2 linked regions of the Actinokineospora baliensis genome follow. The protein of the gene in region 2 interacts with the protein of the main gene of each other region in a pairwise test. Links are inferred from orthologs where the notes say so. Each region holds a gene or a part of one and is shown on either strand. Other genes may lie near its edges. The genes, in order: JOD54_RS08965 and JOD54_RS08015.

Region 1 (10,098 bases), 200 kb from region 2 along the record:
GCGCGAGCTCCCGCGCTGTCTTCAGTTGTCGCCCCGACCCTAGCCGGCCGCGGCACCACTGCCAAGTGACGCTAGCCGGTGCGCCACGGCAGGTCGGCGAGCGCGGCCATGGCCGCGAAATCGGGGGCCTCGGCCAGCTCGTCGGCGCGGCCCGCGATCAGGTGCACCCGGATCCGGCCCACCTGCACCGGCGTGGCGACCGCGCCGACCAGCAAGAACGGCAGTGACAGCCGCCAGAACGCGAGAACGGTGTCGCGGCGTTCCCCCGCCCCCCGTAGGGCGGCGACGGCCAGCCGCAGCGCGTGTTCGTTGGCGGTGATCGCCCCGGCGGGCGCCGCGTGGTCCCAGCCCCACCTGGCCTGGTCGGCCTTGACGCAATGCGGGCACGCCGGGCCGGTCCCCAGCTCGCTGCGGCACACCGGGCACGGGAACACCCGCATGGCCCAGTCCGTGCAGGTCCACGCGTGCGTGCCCAACGGCGCGGCGAGCACCGCCGCGGCGAGCTCCCGCTCGTCACCTGCCGCGGCCGCCAGCGCCGCCCAGTCCGCCTTCCAGAAGGCGTCGACCCGCTCGGCGCAGGTGGGACAGGTCGGGTAGCCGCGGCCGAGGGGGTCCGCACACGCCGGACACGGCTCGACCGCCTCGGGTCTGGCCAGAAGCCGGGCTCCAGGCGGGTACGGCGGCATGGGGGAACCTTAGTGCTCACGCCCCGATCCCGGCGCGGTGCTCACAAGGCTTCCCCCGTGCCCAAGCTCACGGCCCCGGCCGGTTCAGGACTGCACGGCCAGCTTGATGCCGAGGCCGATGAGCACGGCACCGGAGACCCGCTCCAGCCGGGTGCGCACAGTGGCCCGCCGCAGCCAGCCCACGATCTTGGTGAGCAGGGCGATGATCAGCAGGTACCAGAGCGTGTCGACCAGGACCCAGAGCCCGGCCAGGGTGACCAGCACCCACTTGCCCGCGCCGGGTTCGACGAACTGCGGCAGGAAGGAGATCGCGAACACCGCCAGCTTCGGGTTCGCCACGTTGACGACCAGACCCGCGCGGAACCCGGAACCGCTGGTCGGCGGCTCCGGCTCGACGTCCTTGTGCTTGCCGAACAGGGCTTTCACGCCGAACCAGAGCAGCACGGCGACGCCGCCGATCCGCAGCGCCTGGTAGGCCACCTCCGAGGCGACCAGCAGAACCGACAGGCCCAGTGCCGCCGCGACCGCCCACACCGCGACCCCGACCTCCATGCCCGCGACTGTGGCCAGCGCGGCCCGGCGGCCACCGCGGATCGACTGCCGCAGCAGCATCGCCGTACCCACGCCGGGGACCATGGCGAGGATCAGGGAGGCCAACAGGAACGCGAGGAAGCCGGACCAGGTCATGGCGCGATGATGCGCTCAGCCCGGCCCCGGTCGCGACCGGATATCAGGCGAACGGGTCGTCGGACACCGACGGGTCCCAGGACAGGCCGGGCACGCCCCACTTGTTGGCCTTGAGCATCCGCTTGGCCTCGCGCTGGTTGCGGCCCACGAGGCGGTTCAGGTAGAGGTACCCGTCCAGGTGATCGGTCTCGTGCTGCAGGCAGCGCGCGAAGAACCCGGTGCCCTCGACCTCGATCGCCGCGCCCTCGAGGTCCTGCCCGGTGACCTTCGCCCAGCTGGCCCGACCGGTGGGGTAGGTCTCGCCGGGCACCGAGAGGCAGCCCTCGTAGTCGTCGTCCGGGTCCGGCATGCCCTCGGGGATCTCCGAGGTGGTCAGCACCGGGTTCACCACGACGCCGCGGTGGCGCACCCCTTCGTCGTCGGGGCAGTCGTAGACGAACACCCGCTGGTCGACGCCGATCTGGTTGGCCGCGAGCCCGACCCCGTTGGCCGCCGCCATGGTGTCGTACATGTCCGCGACCAGCGCCGAGAGTTCCTCGTCGAACCGCTCGACCGGCTTGGTCGGGTTGTGCAGTACCGGGTCGCCGACGATGCGGATCGGGTGAACTGTCATGGCGCAAGGGTAGAAGAGGTGGGGAGCCGGACGCGCCGCGGACGTGACGATCACATCCGGCGGTGACGTGGTGTAATGGCCACCGGCGGGTGGTGGGCGTGCGCCGCCCCGCCGGAGCCGACCCGTGAGGCGAGGAGCCAGATGGACGCAGCTGAGTTGCCCCCGCCGGAACCGGCGACGTCGCGGGCACCCGCTGGTCCGCAGGGGCTCAGTGAGCGCGACCGCGCGATCCTGGCGTTCGAGCGGCAGTGGTGGAAGTACGCGGGGGCCAAGGACCAGGCGATCCGCGAGCTGTTCGAGCTCTCCAGCACCCGGTACTACCAGGTGCTCAACGAGCTGATCGAGAAGACCGAGGCCCTGGAGGCAGACCCGATGCTGGTCAAGCGCCTGCGCCGGATGCGGGCCACCCGGCACCGCGCCCGCGCGGCCCGACGCCTGGGGATGGACCCGCGATGAGCACCGACCCCACCGGCCAGGCCCGCACCGCCCGCGTCGTCGGCCTGACCCTGCTGGCCGTGGCCGCCGCGGCCGCCGTGATCGGCGTGATCACCCTCTTCGACACCGGTGAGGAAGCGCCCCCCTCGGCCCAGGCCCCCCAGACAACGGTGACCACCACCCAACCCGCCCCACCCAGCGGCGACCTCACCAGCCTCCCGCCGCGCCCCACGACCCCCGGGTTGACCAGCGCCCAGCCCACCACCACGGCGCAACCCCCGGTGACCTCCGCGCCGCCGGTCAGCACCGCGCCCCCGGTCACCACCAAACCGGGCAACACCGCGGACGCCCCGAGCGAACCCCTCCGGATCTACAACAACAGCACCGTCGCAGGCCTCGCCGCCCGAGCCGCCGAGGACATCGGCTCAGCAGGCTGGAAAATCGCCCAAACCGGCAACTACTCCGGCGGCAAAATCCCCACGACGACCGTCTACTTCGAACCGGGAACCAGCCAGGAAGCGGCCGCCCGCCAGTTGGCCGACCAGTTCGGCTTCCGCGTCGAAGCCCGCTTCGACGGCATCAAGGACGCTTCCCCCGGCCTGATCCTGATCGTCACCAACGACTACAAGGTCGTCAAGGAGAAGTAGCCCTCCCGGAAGCACCCCCGCCAACCCAGCTCCCCGAGCCCACCGAGCCAGCCCCGCCAGCCCAACCACCCGACTCCGACCACTCGAACCCAGCCACTGGACACTCGGAAGTCGCTGGTGCCACCCCAGCCCGCTGAGTCAGCCCCGCCAGGCCGGCCACCGCTCCCGGAAGTCGCTGGTGCCAACTGCTCGATGGGGTGGACCTGTTTTGTGTGGGGTGGCGGCGTTCGTAGCGTTGTGCGCTGCAGGGCCATGCTTTTCGGCCCCAGCTTTGCGGTCCTGCCACGGGCGGTGCAGGGGCCCCGCGCAAAACAGGTCCACCGCATCGAGCTTTCGCTTTGTCGCGGATCCAGCCGATGGCGCAGCCGAGGCGAGGATCCGATGCAATGCCGAAGGCGAGCCGACTGACTACGACCCCATCGAGCCTTCACCCACGCGCATCGGGTCGCGTCGCGACCCGGTCCCGTCGTGGTGCGGTGTGCTCGATGGGGCGAACTTGGTTTGCGCGGGGCCCCTGCGCCACCCGTGGCAGGACCGCAAAGCTGGGGCCGAAAAGCATGGCCCTGTCCGCGCACAACGCTACGGGCACCGCTCCCCCACGCAAACCAAGTCCGCCCCATCGAGCATTGGGTGGGCGGCTTCCTGGGAGCGGTGGTGGGGCTGGCGGGGCTGACTCGGTGGGGCGGGTTGGCGGGACCGGCTCGGTGGGCTGGGTTGGCGGGGTCGGGTCGTGGTGGCTGGGTGGGCCGGCTCGGTGGGCTGGCGGGGGTTGGGTCTAGGTGCGGTTCGCATAGGCCTCCAGCTCTGCCAACTGCTGCGCATCCAGCGAAGGCCGCACGTTCTCTCGTGCTGCCTCAAGGTGCTTGGCGGTGACGACCGTTGCCTCCAGCGACTCCCGCATCGCGGTCAGTGCTGCCTCGCGAACCAGTGCCGCGCAGTCGGCGGCTGAGTAGCCCTCCAGCGTCGTCGCGTAGGTGTCTAGGTCTACGTCTTCGGCGAGGGGGGTGTTTTTGCTGGTCGCGCGCAGGATCGCTGCTCGGGCTTCCGCGTCGGGTGGGGGGACGTAGATGAGGCGTTCTAGGCGGCCGGGGCGCAGGAGGGCGGGGTCTACCAGTTCTGGGCGGTTGGTGGCGCCGACGACCACCACGTCGCGGAGGGGTTCTACGCCGTCGAGTTCGGTGAGGAGGGCGGCGACTACTCGATCGGCCACGCCGGAGTCTGAGGATTGGCCTCGGCGGGGGGCCAGGGCGTCGATTTCGTCGAGGAAGACCAGGGCGGGGGCGGCTTCGCTGGCTTTGCGGAACAGTTCGCGGACCGCGCGTTCGGACTCGCCGACCCACTTGTCCATCAGTTCGGCGCCCTTGACCGACAGGACGTTCAGCTGGCCGGTCCCGGCCAGGGCCCGCACGAGGAACGTCTTGCCCCCACCCGGCGGCCCGTACAGCAGGACACCGCGCGGCGGCGCGACCCCGAGCCTGGCGAAGGAATCGGGGTACCGCAGGGGCCACAGCACGGCCTCGGTGAGCGCCTGCTTGGTCGCCACCATGTCGCCGACGTCGTCGAGCTGGATGTCGCCGGTGCGGACCGAGGTGGTGCTGATCGACGTCGGGCGGACCGACTGCAGGGCGCCGAGCAGGTCATCGGCGCTGATCGTCCCGGCTTCGCGCAGCGCGGCGCGGATGGCCGACTCCCGGCGCAGCGCGACCAGGTCGGCTGCGACGAACCCGGGCGTGCGCTCGGCGACCACGGTGAAGTCCACTCCGGACTCGACCGGCAGGTCGCGGTAGAGCACGCGCAGCAACTCCGCCCTGGTCTTCGCGTCCGGCGACGGCAACCGCAGTTCCCGGTCCACCAGCTCGACCCCGCGCAGCCGCGGGTCGACCGCCTCCGGGTGCGCCGTCGTGGCCACCAGCGCGACCCGCGCGATGCCCATCGCGGACCGCAGGGTGTCCAGCACGACCGTCGACAGCGGCGGCGGTGCTGTCGCGGGCAGCAGCGCGTCGACGTCGTTGATCATCAGGACCGCGGCGCGACCGGCGGTCGAGTGCGCCCGCACCTCCTCGACCGCGGCACCGACCCTGGCCGCCGCCGCGTTCGCCTCCAGGACGGCGATCGTCGGCCCGGCCAGCTCCACCACCGGCGCCTCGACCGACTGCGCCACCGCCCGCACCACGCTCGCCTTGCCGACCCCCTCCGGGCCGCACACCAGCACCCCGAGCCGTGGCGCCGCGCCGAGCCGCTCCAGCAGCTCCGGCCGCAGGAACGCCAGCTCAAGCCACTCGCCGAGGGTGCGAACCGCCTCCTGCGCGCCGACCAGGTCCGCCAGCGGCACCGGTTCCGGCAGAGGTGCCGTCACCGCCGCGGGCTCCACCGGCCGCTCGACCGCGACGACGACCTCGCCCCCACCGACCGCGACGGCCGCCCGCTCACCCGTGCGCACCCCGTCCCGCCAACCGACCACAGTGGACGGGTGCACCGTCACAGCGCCGGGCGGCTCGACCGAGGTGACCGTCAGCAACTCGTTGGTCCAGGTCATCCCGATCGCACGGGACAGCTTGCCGCGCACCGCAGGCACGTCGGCCCCCGGCGGCGGCGCCAAGTCCTGCGGCAGCAGCGACACCGCATCGCCCACGGTGAGCACCTTGCCGATCAGCGCCAGCCGCACCGTCTCCGGACTCAGCGACGTCGCCGCCAGCCGGGAACCGGAGACCGTGACCGCGCGCGCCGCCGCCACCTCGACCGGCGCCACCACGACCTCCGAGCCCTCGGTGACCCCAAGGTTGGACATGGTGACGTCGTCGAGCAGCAACACCCCGGCGGCCCCGCCCGGGTCCCCCTCGGCGGCCAGCGCGGCGCTCACCCTGGCCCCGGTCAGCCGCACGGCGTCCCACTGCCGCAACCCGAGCGCGTCGAACACCTCGGGGTGCAGCCGAACAACACCGCGGCGGGTGTCCAACGCGGACGGCGTGAGCCGCGCGGTCAGCGTGATCTGATTTCCCACAGGACCAAGAGTAGTTCTTCTTCGAAGATCACCGCGGAAGTTGTCCACAGCGCCGCCCGCCCCTGCGGCACCGACTCACCGCACCGAGCGACCGCCCCCGCCAACCCCGGCTCCCACATCCGCGCCCGCTCCCCACCGGCGACCCACCCCAGAGGACGGCTGTCCCTCGCGCTGGCGGGTCACTGTTCCCCCACCCTGGCGGACGACAGACCCCGCCCACCTCGGGGGCCGCCCGCTTCCAGCGTAGTCGGTTCTCCGCGCTGTCAAGGGGGTTCGGGGGGAGCTGTGGATGGGCGAGCGGGTTGTGGACAAAGCCAACTGCGGGGAGCGCCGGGATCAGCGGGCTTGTTCTCGCCGGTCGGTTGTCACGCCTGCGGGCGGCTGTCCCTCACGCCGGTGGGCGGTTGTTCTCCATGCTGGCGGACGACAGACCCCGCCCACCACGGGGGACCGCCCGCTTCCAGCGTAGTCGATTACTGGGGCTGTCAAGGGGGTTCGGCGGGGGCTGTGGATGGGTGAGCGGGTTGTGGATGGGCGAGCAGCGGCGGCCAGCCAGGTGCGGCGGTTGGCGCGGGGAGAATGGGTGGGAGCCCGCAGCGTTGGGTCAGCCGCTCTCGGAGGCCGGGCGGGAGCGGTCCGAGTAGGCGGGGAACTGCTGGCGAGGTCAGCGGGGCTCGCCGGGGCGGTTGTTCTTGCGTAGGCCTGTGCGCCGCCACGCCCGGCCTCGGGCGCTGGGTGGGCGGGGGTCGGTGGGCAGGGAGATGCGCGGCCACTCGCCGTTGCGCATGGGGCGGAGGACGGCTCCGGCTGCTCGGCGTAGTGGGGGGCGTAGGCCCAGCCTGCGGCGCGAGCCGTGCGCTCGGCGGATGGCTCGGCGTTCCTTGGGGGGCACGTCCCAGGCTTCGGGGTGGTTCGCCAGCCAGTGCTTGCGGCGGACCGCGTAGGGGATGTGCAGCAGGTAGACGACCAGCACCACGGACAGGGTCACCAGCGGGTAGGTGATGACGGCGGCGGCTAGGAGTCCGACGAGGACCAGTAGCGGGGCCACCGCGCGCGGGGACACGCGGACCGTCTTGACCGACAGCGTGGGGAGGCGGCTGATGGCCAGGGCGGCCACCGCGACCACCCACACCATCACCGCGGCCTTGGACTGCCACCATTGGCCCGTGTCGCCGAACTCGTTGGTCAGGATCAGCGGCAGCAGGACCAGCAGCCCGCCTGCGGGTGCGGGGACGCCGACGAAGAACTCCTTGGTGTACACCGGTTGTTCGGTGTCCTCTAGGAGCGTGTTGAACCGCGCGAGCCGCAGCACCATGCAGACCGCGAAGATGAGGGCGAACACCCAGCCGACGCGGTCTCCGCTGAATCGCCAGATGTAGAGCATCAGCGCGGGTGCCACCCCGAACGAGATCGCGTCCGCGAGCGAGTCGAGCTCCGCGCCCATCTTGCTGGTGGCGTCGAGCAACCGGGCGATGCGCCCGTCGAGGCTGTCGAGCACGGCGGCGATCGCGATGGCGGCGATCGCGGCGCTGTACTGGCGGTTGAGGGTGAACTGGACGGCGGACAGGCCCGCGCACATGGCGAGGACGGTCAGCGCGTTAGGCAGCAGCCGGACACCGGGCGCGGTTGGGGCCATCGGTCAGCCCGCCGAGGGCAGCTCGGCGAGCACGGTCTCCCCACCGATGGTCCGCTGGCCGGGTTCCACCAGAACGCGGCTACCGGTGGGCACATAGAGGTCTACGCGCGAACCGAAGCGGATGAGCCCATAGGTGGTGCCTGCGAGGACCTTGTCGCCATCGGACACGTGGCAGATGATGCGCCGCGCGATAAGACCCGCGATCTGCACTACGGCGAGGTCGTGGCCTTCGTCGGTACGCAGGTGCAGGCTGTTGCGCTCGTTGACCTCACTGGCTTCGTCGAGGTCGGCCGAGAGGAACTGGCCCTTCTTGTGCACGGCGCGGACGACCTGCCCGGTCCCGGGCGCGCGCTGCACGTGCACGTCGAACACGGACAAGAACACGCTGACGCGCAGCATGGGCTCGTCGCCCAGGTCCAACTCCGCCGGGGGGACCGCCTCGATGATGTGCGAGACAGTGCCGTCGGCGGGCGCTACGGCGATGCCGGGCCGCCTAGGGGTGACGCGCTTGGGCTCGCGGAAGAACCACGCCAGCCACGCTGTGAGCACCGCGGCGCCAACGCCCGCCTTCTTGGACGCCAGTCGCACCGCCAGGGTCGTGCCGAGCGCGCCGAGGATGAACGGGCGGCCGCCCGGGTGCACCGGCGGGATGATGCTCTTGGTCAACTCGACGGCGTGCTGGAGCGCGCCTGCCTTCTTGGGCTGGTGAGCGGTCATCTGGTCGCGGTGTCCTCGTGTCTCGGCCGGATTTCCGCACACGCTACGCCAGCCGGGCGCGAGCCCGGGGAGGGAGCCGCCACCTGGTCGGACAGGGGCGCCCGATGGCTGGGTATGCACCCCCCGACGGCACATACCCGGCCATCGGGCGCCCATCCTGGAACCCGTCCAGTGTAGCCGGCGGCCACCATGTGGATCAATGGCCGGTGGTGAGGAATTGACTTGCTCGCGTCAGTATATGGTTACTTGGCGCCATCAGTCGAGCAGGACCAGGTCGACCTCGTCCCCGGCGGACACCTGGGCGACGCCCGCCGGGATCTCGATCAGGCAGTTCGACGCGGCGAACGAGGCCAACAGGTGGGAGCCCGGTCCACCCACCGGGACCACCTCGACCTGACCTGCGTCGTGGCGACCGCGCCGGTACTGGACCCGGGTCGGCGGTGACGACAACGCCGCCGCGACACGCGCACGCACCCGGGGTCGTTGCGTCTGGCTATGGCCCATGGCCGCCAAGAGGGCGGGGCGCACGAACAGTTCGAACGACAGCGCGGCGCTGACCGGGTTGCCCGGCAGTGTCAGCACCGGGAGTCCTGCGAACACCCCGCGCCCCTGTGGTCCGCCGGGCTGCATGGCCACCCGCACGAACTCGACCCCGTGACCGGTGAGGGCATCCTTGACCACCTCGTACGCACCGGCGCTGACCCCACCCGAAGTCACCAGCACGTCCGCGGTGGCCGCGTGCTCGGTGACAACCGCGCGGAACTCGTCCACGTCGTCGGGCACGAACCGCAGCACAGTGGCTTCGCCGCCGATCTCTTCCACGGCTGCGGCCAAGAGCACGCTGTTCGACTCATAGATCTGCCCAGGCGCCAATGGCTCGCCAGGAGCGACCAGTTCTGATCCGGTGGAAAGCACAAGAACGCGCGGCCGCCTACGCACTGGAAGCTCGCCTACTCCAACAGCGGCGGCCAGGCCCAGTTGCGGCGGGTGTAGGACCGTCCCGGCCCGTAGTACGACGTCCCCGGCGATCACGTCTTCTCCCGTGAACCGCACATGTGTCCGTGGCGGCACAGACGCATCAATCCGCACGGTGTCCACTCCGCCGTCGGTCAACTCCACTTGGATGATCGCGTCGGCACCCTCGGGCAGCGGCGCGCCGGTCATGATCCGCTGGGTTGTGCCGGGCTCGAGCGGACGAACGTCGGTCCGCCCCGCCGGGATGTCATCGGCGACCGGTAGCCGTACGGGGTTCTCGGCGGACGCACCGACCACATCGGACGCCCGCACGGCGTACCCGTCCATCGCGGAGTTGTCGAACGGCGGCAGGGACACGCCCGCCACGACGTCCTCGGCCAAGACCAGCCCCCTGCACCGCGCCAGGGGGAGCCGCACTACGGGCATCGGCGGTACCAACGCCTCCACTTCGAGCCGGTACTCCTGCGGGGTCAACGCGCGCTTGGCCGTGTTCACCCGTCAATCTTGTCAATCTCGCCCGGCCATTGGTCCAACCGGACGCGCCATTGGTCGAACCCGACGCGGCCGACACAACGCGGACGTTAGGCTCGCCTGCGTGTCGGAAGACCTCACCGGGCGTCGCCTCGGGCACTACCGCATCGACGGTGTGCTCGGTAAGGGCGGCATGAGCGTTATGTACCGGGCGACCGACATCCGCTTGG
Region 2 (10,119 bases):
CGGTCAGGCCACCCACGAGCGGGAGACCGCCGAGCAGACCGGTCAGCGCGCCGAGGCCCGGCAGACCGCCGGTCAGGCCACCGGTGGAGGGCAGACCAACCGGCAGACCACCGGTCGGCAGGCCGCCCAGCAGGGAGGTCAGCAGGTTGGTGACGGTGTTGATCAGGCCCTGCAGGCCGCTGAGGCCGGGCAGGTTGCCCACCGGCAGACCGCCGGTGAGGCCGCCGAGGTCGGGAATCGGCAAGCCGGGGACCGGCAGGCCGGGAAGGATGCGCTGCAACTCGCCCAAGGCCGCATCCAACTTGAGCGCTGTCTCGTCCCCGGATTGGGCCAGGGAAGAGCGCAGGTCGGCGAAGGCTGTCTGGACACCTGCGAGGTCCTCGTTGGCGACGGCCGTCTGCAGCGCGTTGTCAGCCGTCATGATCCGCTCGACGGACGCCGAGGAGATGGTGGCTGTGTCAGCCTGTGCCATTCCGGCACTACCGAGGGCGAGAACACTTCCCGTGGCAACCACGGCGACGAAACGAGCGATCTTGTTCATCGAGTTTCTCCTTGTCGGTTGTCCATGGTGTGGACAACCAACTCAGTACCGGGGAATGGCGGAGAAAACCATTTCTGCCCGAACGGGCAATCGCCGATCAATCGGAGCGTTAGCGGTTTGCATTCGACGGCAGTGACCGAAGGGTGAGCGATCGTCACCGAACGTGAAAATGATCATTACTTCTCTCGGGACCGCCCACCGCGTGCCCCGACAGCGGAGCGGCCGTCGCACATTCGGGGGCGATTGACCGCGACCCCGACCGGTCGGGTGACGGGGCGGGGTCGCGGTTCCACGAGGTGCTTACTCCGCCAACCCGTCAGCCACCTTGTCGCCGATGGTCTTGTCGACGTTTCGCCAGTACTCGACCACGCGCCGCAGCACAGGGGCGCTCACGTCCTCGGACGCGTGCCCGATGATGTTCGCGGCGAGCCGATCGCGCTGCGCGTCGTCCATGACAGAGCGGACGAGGGTGCCCGGCTGCCCCCAGTCGTCGTCTTCGCTGTGCAGCCGGTAGGCCGAGCGGATGACCTCGTCCTCGATGCCGTAGTTCGCCACGGTCTCCCCCGCGTAAGAGGCGTCCGCGTGGGGGCCGCCGTAAGAGTTCGGCGCGTACACGGGGTCGCTCGGGTTGGCGTAGCGCATGGCGCCGTCCTTGGCGTAGCTGTTCACCGGCGCCTTGGCGGCGTTGACCGGGAGCTGGCTGTAGTTCGTGCCGATGCGGTAGCGGTGCGCGTCCGGGTACGCGAAGAGCCGACCTTGCAGCATCTTGTCCGGCGACGGCCCGATGCCCGGCACGAGGTTCGACGGCTCGAAGGCGGCCTGCTCGACCTGGGCGAAGTAGTTCTCCGGGTTGCGGTCGAGCACGTACCGGCCGACCTTGATCAGCGGGTAGTCGCCGTGCGACCACACCTTGGTCAGGTCGAACGGGTTGAACCGGTAGTCCGCGGCGTCGGTGTAGGGCATGACCTGGACGTAGAGGGTCCAGCTCGGGTGGTTGCCCGCCTTGATCGCGCCGAAGAGGTCGCGGATGTAGTGGTCGGCGTCCTCCCCCGCGATCCGGTCGGCGTCGGCTTGGGCGAGGTAGCCGATGCCCTGGTCGGTCTTGAAGTGGTACTTGACCCAGAACCGCTGACCGCCCGCGTTCTCCCACAGGTAGGTGTGCGAGCCGTAGCCGTTCATCTCCCGCCAGTTCGACGGGATGCCGCGGTCGCCCATCAGCCAGGTCACCTGGTGCGCGGACTCGGGGCGCAGCGTCCAGAAGTCCCATTGCATGTCGTGGTCGCGCAGGTTGTTGTCGGCGCGGCGCTTCTGGGAGCGGATGAAGTCGGGGAACTTGATCGGGTCGCGGATGAAGAACACCGGGGTGTTGTTGCCGACCAGGTCGTAGTTGCCCTCGCTGGTGTAGAGCTTCACGGCGAACCCGCGCGGGTCGCGCCATGTGTCCGGTGAGCCGTGCTCGCCCGCGACCGAGGAGAAGCGGATCACGCTCTCGGTGCGGGTGCCCGGCTGGAACACCGCGGCCTTGGTGAACTGGCTGACGTCCTCGGTCACCTCGAGGAAGCCGAAAGCGCCGCCGCCCTTGGCGTGCACCACCCGTTCGGGGACGCGCTCGCGGTTGAACTGCGCGTTCTTCTCGATCAAGTAGTTGTCCTGCAGCAGGATCGGACCGTTGGCGCCGAGGGTCAGCGAGTCGTTGTCGCTGCCGACGGGGATACCCGCGTTGTTGGTGGTGGGCCGGGTCGAGCTCATGGTCGCCTCCGCGTGCTGTGGTGGTGGCACCGCCGAATCTGGAGTCAGTCCAGAAAAGCCACGGTAGTGGTTAATCGGTTGACCCGCCGGGTGGACTGCGGTGGCATCGGGGCATGCAGCAGTTCCGCCGGATGCTCGGCCTGCCCGGCGTTCGCGCGCTGATGGTGTTGATGTTCTTCGCCCGGATCCCGCTCGCCGCCACCTCGATGGTGCTCACCCTGCTCGTCGCGGTCGGGCTCAGCGGCAGCTACGGCGCGGCGGGCCTGGTCGGCGGCGTCGGCACGATCGGGGTCGCGGTGGGCGCGCCGCTGATGGGCCACGTCGTGGACCGGATCGGGCTGCGGCCGATGATCCTGCTGGCCACCGCGTGCGAGGGCGCGTTCTGGCTGACCGCCCGGTTCATGTCCTACCCGGTGCTGCTGGGGACAGCGTTCTTCTTCGGCCTGCTCGCACTGCCGACCATGTCGATCGCCAGGCAGGCCATCGCCGCGATGGTGCCGGAGGAGCTGCGCCGCACGGCGTTCTCGATGGACTCGATCTCGGTGGAGCTGAGCTACATGGTCGGCCCCGCGCTCGCGGTGCTGCTGGCCACCCAGCTCTCCCCGCAGGCGGCCACCACCGGCCTCGGCTGCGCGGTCGTGGTCGTCGGCGTGCTCATCGCCGTGTTCAACCCGAGGGTGCGCGCCGACCACGAGAAGCAGGACAAGGCCCGGCTACCGCGCCGCGAGTGGCTGACGCCCAAGTTCATCGGTGTGCTGGCCGTCGGCGGCGGCGCGGTGTTCATCCTGGCGGGCGTGGACGTGACCATGGTCGCGGCGCTGCGGGCGAACGGGGAGCTGGACTGGACCGGCCTGCTGGTCATCGTCATCTGCACCGCCTCGGCGGCGGGCGGACTGGTGCACGGCGCGGTGCGGCGGTCGCTGCCGCAGGTCGTGCTGATGGGGCTGCTCGGGCTGCTCACCATCCCGGCCGCGTTCTTCGTCGGCGAGTGGTGGCTGCTCGCGATCGCCCTGGTGCCCAGCAGCGCCCTCTGCGCGCCGACGGTGGCGACCACGGGTGAGGAGGTCGCGAAGCTGGCGCCGGTGTCGATGCGCGGCGCGGCGACCGGGCTGCAGAGCTCGGCGTTCACCCTGGGGGCTTCGATCGGCGCGCCGAGCATCGGGTTCGTCGTCGACCACACCTCCCCCGCGTGGGGCTTCGCGGTGGCGGGCATGGGTGGCGTGGCGATCGCGGGTGTGGCCTGGCTGCTCGGCGCCGGGCGGTCGGTCAAGGAACCGGTCCCGGCCTAGAGACGGCTCAGGGGCGGTCCCACGAGGGACCGCCCCTGAATCTTCGGATTAGAGTCCGGCCGCGATGGTCTCGGCGATCTCGTAGGTGTTCAGCGCAGCACCCTTGCGCAGGTTGTCCCCGCACACGAAGAAGTCCAGCGCGTTCGGGAAGTCCAGCGCCTGGCGGACCCGGCCGACGTAGGTCGGGTCACCGCCCACGACGTCGGCGGGCGTCGGGAACTGCCCGGCCGCCGGGTCGTCGACCAGCACGATGGACGGCTGCGCGGCGAAGATCTCGTGGGCCTGGGCCACGGTGACCGGCCGGGCGAAGGTGGCGTGCACGGCCAGCGAGTGGGTCGTGACCACCGGGACCCGCACGCAGGTCGCCGACACCTTCAGGTCCGGGATGCCGAGGATCTTGCGGGCCTCGTTGCGGACCTTGAGCTCCTCGCTGGCCCACCCGTCGGCCTTGAGCGAGCCCGCCCACGGCACGACGTTGAGCGCCAGCGGCGCCGGGAACGGCGAGTCCTCCTGCGACAGTCCCGCCGCGGCGAGCGCCTCGCGGACGTCGCCGACGCGGTTGCCGACCTCCTTGCCCGCGACGGCGGCGTACTCGGCGTAGAGCCGGTCGATGCCGTCCTGGCCCGCGCCGGACGCGGCCTGGTACGAGGCGACGACCAGTTCCTTGAGCTCGAACTCGCGGTGCAGCGCGCCGAGCGAGGCCATCATCGACAGGGTCGTGCAGTTGGGGTTGGCGATGATCCCCCTCGGCCGCGCGGCCACCTTGTCGTTGTTGACCTCCGGCACCACCAGCGGCACGTCGTCGTCCATCCGGAACGCGCCGGAGTTGTCGACCGCGACCGCGCCGCGCTCGGCGGCGATCGGCGCCCACTGCGCGGACACCTCGTCGGGCACGTCGAACATGGCCACGTCGACGCCGTCGAACACCTCGGGCGCCAGCGCGAGCACGGTCAGCTCCTCGCCGCGCACGGTGATCTTCTTGCCCGCCGAGCGCGGCGAGGCGATCAGCCGCACCTCGCCCCACGGCCAGGAGTCCCTGCCGTTGAGGATGTCGATCATCACGGTGCCCACGGCGCCGGTGGCGCCGACCAGGGCGAGAACAGGTCCGGCCATCAGCGACCACTCCCCGCGTAGACGACGGCGGCCTCGTCGCCGCCCAGTTCGAAGGCCTCGTGGATCGCCCGGACCGCCTCATCCAGCTGGGTGTCGCGGATGAGCACGGAGATGCGGATCTCCGAGGTGTTGATGATCTCGATGTTGACCCCGACCTTGGCCAGCGCCTCGCAGAAGGTGGCGGTGACCCCGGGGTGGCTGCGCATGCCCGCACCGACCAGCGACACCTTGCCGACGTGGTCGTCGTAGAGCACCTGGGTGAAGCCGAGCTCCTCGCGGATCTTCTCCAGCGCCGCGACCGCGACCGGGCCGTTGCTCTTGGACAGGGTGAAGGTGATGTCGGTCTTGCCGGACACCGTGCTCGACACGTTCTGCAGCACCATGTCGATGTCGATCTCGGTGTCGGCGACCGTGCGGAAGATCCGCGCGGCCACGCCCGCGGTGTCGGGCACGCCGACCACGGTGACCTTCGCCTCGGACCGGTCGTGCGCGACGCCGGTGATCATCGCCTGTTCCACGGGCAAGTCCTCCATTGACCCGGAGACGACCGTCCCCGGCTTGGTGCTGTACGACGATCGGACGTGGATGGGCACGCCGTAGCGGCGGGCGTACTCGACGCAGCGCAGCATGAGCACCTTGGCCCCGCTGGCGGCCATCTCGAGCATCTCCTCGTAGGTGACCCGGTCGAGCTTCTTGGCGTCCGGGACGATCCTCGGGTCGGCCGAGTACACGCCGTCCACGTCGGTGTAGATCTCGCAGACGTCGGCGTTGAGCGCGGCGGCCAGCGCGACCGCGGTGGTGTCCGAGCCGCCGCGGCCGAGCGTGGTGATGTCCTTGGTGTCCTGGCTGACGCCCTGGAACCCGGCCACCAGCACGATGTGGCCCTTGTCCAGCGCCTCGCGCACCCGGCTGGGGGTGACGTCGATGATGCGGGCCTTGCCGTGCGTCGAGGTGGTGATCACGCCCGCCTGGGAGCCGGAGAACGACCGCGCCTCGGCGCCGAGCGCGCTGATCGCCATCGCCACCAGGGAGTTGGAGATGCGCTCACCCGCGGTGAGCAGCATGTCCATCTCGCGCCCCGGCGGCACCGGGTTGACCTGTTTGGCGAGGTCGAGCAGCTCGTCGGTCGTGTCCCCCATCGCGGAACAGACCACCACGACGTCGTTCCCCGCCTTGCGCGTCGCGACGATGCGCTCGGCGACGCGTTTGATCCGGTCGGCGGTCTCGAGCGAGGATCCGCCGTACTTCTGGACGACGAGCGCCACTTGCGTGCAACCTCCTCATGCCGAGTGCGCGGGTCCCTCGAGGGGCGAGGCGCCGCGCACTTGCGTCTGTCGGGTGAGCCTACCTGCGCCATCACGCGGTTTCCGGGGCTCATGTGGCCCCCGCCACTGCGCGGCCGGTGCGGCTAGGGTTGGCACGCCGAGCCAGTGAGTCGGGGAGGATCGCCGGTGTCCGCCACGGACGTGACCAGCGCGGCCGTCGATGCCGCCGAGGAGCAGCCAGAAGCCGTCGAGGCTCGCGGTCGTGGACCGCGCTCGTGGCTGAGCCCGCCGCGCCTGCTGCGGCTGCTCGCCCCAGCCCTGGTGTTCCTCGGGGTGCGCGAGGTCGGCCTGCTCGCGCTGAGCTGGATGGCCGGGCGCAACGGCTCGTCGGCCAGCGACGCACTGCGCTCGTGGGACGGGCAGTGGTTCCTCTCGATCGCGGCCAACGGGTACTCCGGGGTGCCGTCGAACCTGGTGGACGCGTTCGGCAGGCGCAGCGCGGAGACCCCGCTGGCCTTCTTCCCCGGGTACCCGACGCTGGTCGGCTGGGTGCACGACCTGGGGTTCCGGCTGGTGCCCTCGGCGTTGGCGGTGACGATCGCGTTCGGCGTGCTGTGCGCCTACGGGCTGACCACGCTGGGGACGATCATCCGGGGCGGGTCGCGCACGGTCGGCCTGGTGCTGGTGGCGCTGTTCGCCGGGTCGCCGATGTCGATCGTGCTGTCGATGGCCTACTCGGAGTCGATGTTCTGCGCGCTCGCGGTGTGGGCGCTGGTGTTCGTGCTGCGGCGGCAGTGGCTGGCCGCGGGGCTGGCGTGCGCGGTGGCGGGTCTGGTCCGGCCGACGGCGGCGGCGCTGGTGCTGGCCGTCGGGTTGGCCGCGCTGGTGGCGATCATCGGGCGGCGCGACGGGTGGCGGCCGTGGGTGGGTGCGGCGATCGCCCCGTTCGGCCTGGTGCTGTACCTGGCGTGGGTGGGGACCAGGACCGGGGAGTGGAACGGCTGGTTCGCCCTGCAGGAGCGCGGCTGGGACTCCGGTTTCGACGGGGGCGCCGCGACGGTGAAGTTCAGCTTCGACGTGCTCGCCGACGGCCGGTCGGTGCTGGAGGTGGCCACCGTCGGGATGGTCGTGGCGGCGCTGGCGCTGTTCGCGATCGCGGTCCGGCGGCGGGTCGAGTGGCCGCTGCTGGTCTACACCGCGGGCGTGCTGGTGATGGACCTGTGCTCCAACGGCCTGATGAACTCCAAGGTCCGGCTGATGGTGCCCGCGATCGCGCTGCTGGTGCCGATCGCGCTGGCCCTGGCGAAGCGGCGAACGTCCACGATGGTGCTGTCGGTGGCGGCGTTCGTGGTGACCGGCTCGTGGTTCGGTGCCTACGCTGTGACAGCGTGGGGCTATGCGATTTGACGAGTTGCACCCGCTGATCCGGGACAGGTGGAGCCCCCGCGCTCTCGACCCGGATGGCGTGGTGTCGCAAGAGGCACTTCAGCGGCTCGTGGAGGCCGCTCGTTGGGCTCCCTCTTACGGCAACACCCAGCCAGCCCGATTCCTGGTTGGACCTCGCGGCACGGATACGTTCGACCGGATCCTCGCGCTTTTGGTGCCGGGTAACCAGGCTTGGGCTAGTAGCGCCGGTGCGCTCCTAGTGGCCTGCGCGGTGACGGCTAACGACAAGGGCGAGGTGCCTTACGCCGAGTACGGGGTGGGTTTGGCGGCCCAGAACCTGGTTCTGCAGGCGGTTGCCGAAGGGCTCGTCGCGCACCAGATGTCCGGTTTCGACACGGCAGGGGTGTCAGCGGAGTTCGGGCTACCGGACTCGGTTCGGCCTCTTACCGCCATCGCGGTCGGGAAGCTGGGGTCACCGCACCTGTTGCCTGAGGCGAAGCGGGCCCGCGAAACCGCGCCCAGGCAACGGATCCCGGTCACGGAGACGGCGTTCACCGGGAAGTGGGGCGAGCCGTTCCCCACCGACGAATGACCCTGGCGACCACAGAGGACACCGCCAGCCAGCACGCGGTCGCGATGCCGTAGTTGATGAGGACGGCGAGCTTGACGTCCTCCAGGGTGAACAGGTTCTTGAAGGGCAGTGCCAGCACCCCGGACAGCAGGCGCACCTCGGCGGTGATCATGTTGGCGCGACTCAGGTCCGCCATGACCAGCACCACGTGCGCGACCAGGACAGCCGCGGCGACGAGCCCCACCCAGCGCACCACGCCAGCCAGGACCCCGACGGCGGCGGGCCGGTTTCGCCCACGCCGCCGGGTGTCCTGGCCGGTCACCGCGGTCAGCGGAGCAGCCGGGCGATGAGCCCGGTCACCACGAGCCAGAACACCGCGGCGAGGCCGTAGTTGACGACAACCGCGGCGGTGTAGTTGTCGATGGGGAACAGTCCGGGGAAGAACAGCGCCAGGGGTTCGGCGATGGAGGCGATGAAGCGGACGAACGCGTTCGCGGTGTTCGCCCCGAGCACGACCAACAGGATGTAGACGATCTCGATGATCGCGAAGAGAGCGCCGATACCGGTGATGATCCGGGCAGCGGACCCGCGGGTGCTGGTGCCGTGCCATCTACGAGTTGCCATGCCTGGAAAGTGCCCCTGACCTGGACAACCGTAACTACTCCGAACGGCCCAACACCGGCGCGCCCACGATGTGGACCGTGGATTCCACATCGCCACCGGCTTGTGGTTAGGCTGGCGGCGTGGCTCGCGCTCTCCTCCTGCTTCTCCGCCGCGACGGGGTCTGACCAGACCGGCTCCCCGTCGCGGGTTTCGGCGTTGCCGCCGGTCGCCACCGTCGAAACCGGAGAGAACCCCTAGCGATGAGCACCCCCGACGCCATATCGACCGGTCCCAGCCGCCTGCGCACCCCCACCCGCCCGGCGCCCGACGGTCAACCCGCCTGGAACGCGCAGCGCGGCTCGGCGATGCCGGTGCACCGGTACCGCCCCTTCCACGAGGTGGTGGAGCCGGTCGACCTGCCGGACCGCACCTGGCCGACCAAGCGGATCACCCAGGCCCCGCTGTGGTGCGCGGTCGACCTGCGCGACGGCAACCAGGCCCTGATCGACCCGATGTCCCCCGCCCGCAAGCGCCGCATGTTCGACCTGCTGGTGCGCATGGGCTACAAGGAGATCGAGGTCGGCTTCCCCGCCGCCAGCCAGACCGACTTCGACTTCGTGCGCGAGATCATCACCGAGGGCGCGGTACCCGAGGACGTGCGGGTGCAGGTGCTGACCCAGGCCCGGCCCGAGCTGATCGAGCGGACCTTCGAGGCGCTCGAGGGCGCGCACAGCGCGGTCGTGCACCTGTACAACTCGACCTCGATCCTGCAGCGGCGGGTGGTGTTCCGCTCCGACCGCGCCGGCATCAAGAAGATCGCCACCGACGGCGCGGAGACGGTGCTGTCGTTCGCCGAGAAGTACGGCGACACCGACTTCCGCTTCGAGTACTCCCCCGAGTCCTACACCGGAACCGAGCTGTCGTACGCGGTCGAGGTGTGCGCGGCGGTCGCGGACGTGTGGCAGCCGACCCCGGACCGGCCGATGATCGTCAACCTGCCCGCCACCGTCGAGATGGCCACCCCGAACGTCTACGCCGACTCGATCGAGTGGATGCACCGCAACCTGCCCAACCGCGAGTCGCTGATCCTGAGCCTGCACCCGCACAACGACCGGGGCACCGGGGTGGCCGCCGCCGAGCTGGGCTACCTGGCAGGCGCGGACCGCATCGAGGGCTGCCTGTTCGGCAACGGCGAGCGCACCGGCAACGTCGACCTGGTCACCCTGGGCATGAACCTGTTCAGCCAGGGCATCGACCCGCAGGTCGACTTCTCCGACATCGACGAGATCCGCCGCACGGTCGAGTACTGCAACCAGCTGCCCGTCGCCGAGCGGCACCCGTGGGGCGGTGACCTGGTGTTCACCGCGTTCTCCGGCAGCCACCAGGACGCGATCAACAAGGGCCTCGACGCCCTGGCCGCCGCCGCGGCCGAGGCCGGGGTGCCGCTGGAGCAGCACCAGTGGGAGGTGCCGTACCTGCCGATCGACCCGAAGGACGTCGGCCGCTCCTACGAGGCCGTCATCCGGGTCAACTCCCAGTCCGGCAAGGGCGGGGTGGCCTACGTGATGAAGACCGAGCACCAGCTCAAGCTGCCGCGGCGGC

Evidence for each region.
Region 1: the proteins of JOD54_RS08015 (region 2) and JOD54_RS08965 interact in binary tests that used the Escherichia coli proteins (3 or more experiments, as listed by UniProt). The link is inferred for Actinokineospora baliensis from one-to-one orthologs.

What each region holds. Positions count from the first base shown.
Region 1 is NZ_JAFBCK010000001.1:1,889,625-1,899,722, forward strand. What follows is about bases 202-3,179. They hold JOD54_RS08965 (peptide deformylase), read right to left. Parts: upstream 1,987-3,179; coding sequence 1,417-1,986; downstream 202-1,416. Other genes in these bases: JOD54_RS08955 (hypothetical protein), read right to left, coding at 202-686; JOD54_RS08960 (LysE family translocator), read right to left, coding at 771-1,373; JOD54_RS08970 (DUF3263 domain-containing protein), read left to right, coding at 2,128-2,442; JOD54_RS08975 (LytR C-terminal domain-containing protein), read left to right, coding at 2,439-3,068. Outside these bases: more of JOD54_RS08955, read right to left, coding at 72-201; JOD54_RS08980 (AAA family ATPase), read right to left, coding at 3,844-6,069; pssA (CDP-diacylglycerol--serine O-phosphatidyltransferase), read right to left, coding at 6,734-7,705; JOD54_RS08990 (phosphatidylserine decarboxylase), read right to left, coding at 7,709-8,422; molybdopterin molybdotransferase MoeA, read right to left, coding at 8,678-9,892; JOD54_RS09000 (protein kinase domain-containing protein), read left to right, coding at 9,993-10,098. UniProt on the Escherichia coli protein: Removes the formyl group from the N-terminal Met of newly synthesized proteins. Requires at least a dipeptide for an efficient rate of reaction. N-terminal L-methionine is a prerequisite for activity but the enzyme has broad specificity at other positions.
Region 2 is NZ_JAFBCK010000001.1:1,682,036-1,692,154, reverse strand. Bases 2,661-5,659 are described here. They hold JOD54_RS08015 (aspartate-semialdehyde dehydrogenase), read right to left. Parts: upstream 4,693-5,659; coding sequence 3,628-4,692; downstream 2,661-3,627. Other genes in these bases: JOD54_RS08010 (aspartate kinase), read right to left, coding at 4,692-5,659; JOD54_RS08020 (MFS transporter), read left to right, coding at 2,661-3,579. Also shown: JOD54_RS08030 (hypothetical protein), read right to left, coding at 1-541; JOD54_RS08025 (catalase), read right to left, coding at 842-2,290; more of JOD54_RS08020, read left to right, coding at 2,404-2,660; more of JOD54_RS08010, read right to left, coding at 5,660-5,957; JOD54_RS08005 (putative hexosyltransferase), read left to right, coding at 6,144-7,364; JOD54_RS08000 (nitroreductase family protein), read left to right, coding at 7,354-7,935; JOD54_RS07995 (hypothetical protein), read right to left, coding at 7,895-8,236; JOD54_RS07990 (hypothetical protein), read right to left, coding at 8,242-8,538; leuA (2-isopropylmalate synthase), read left to right, coding at 8,778-10,119.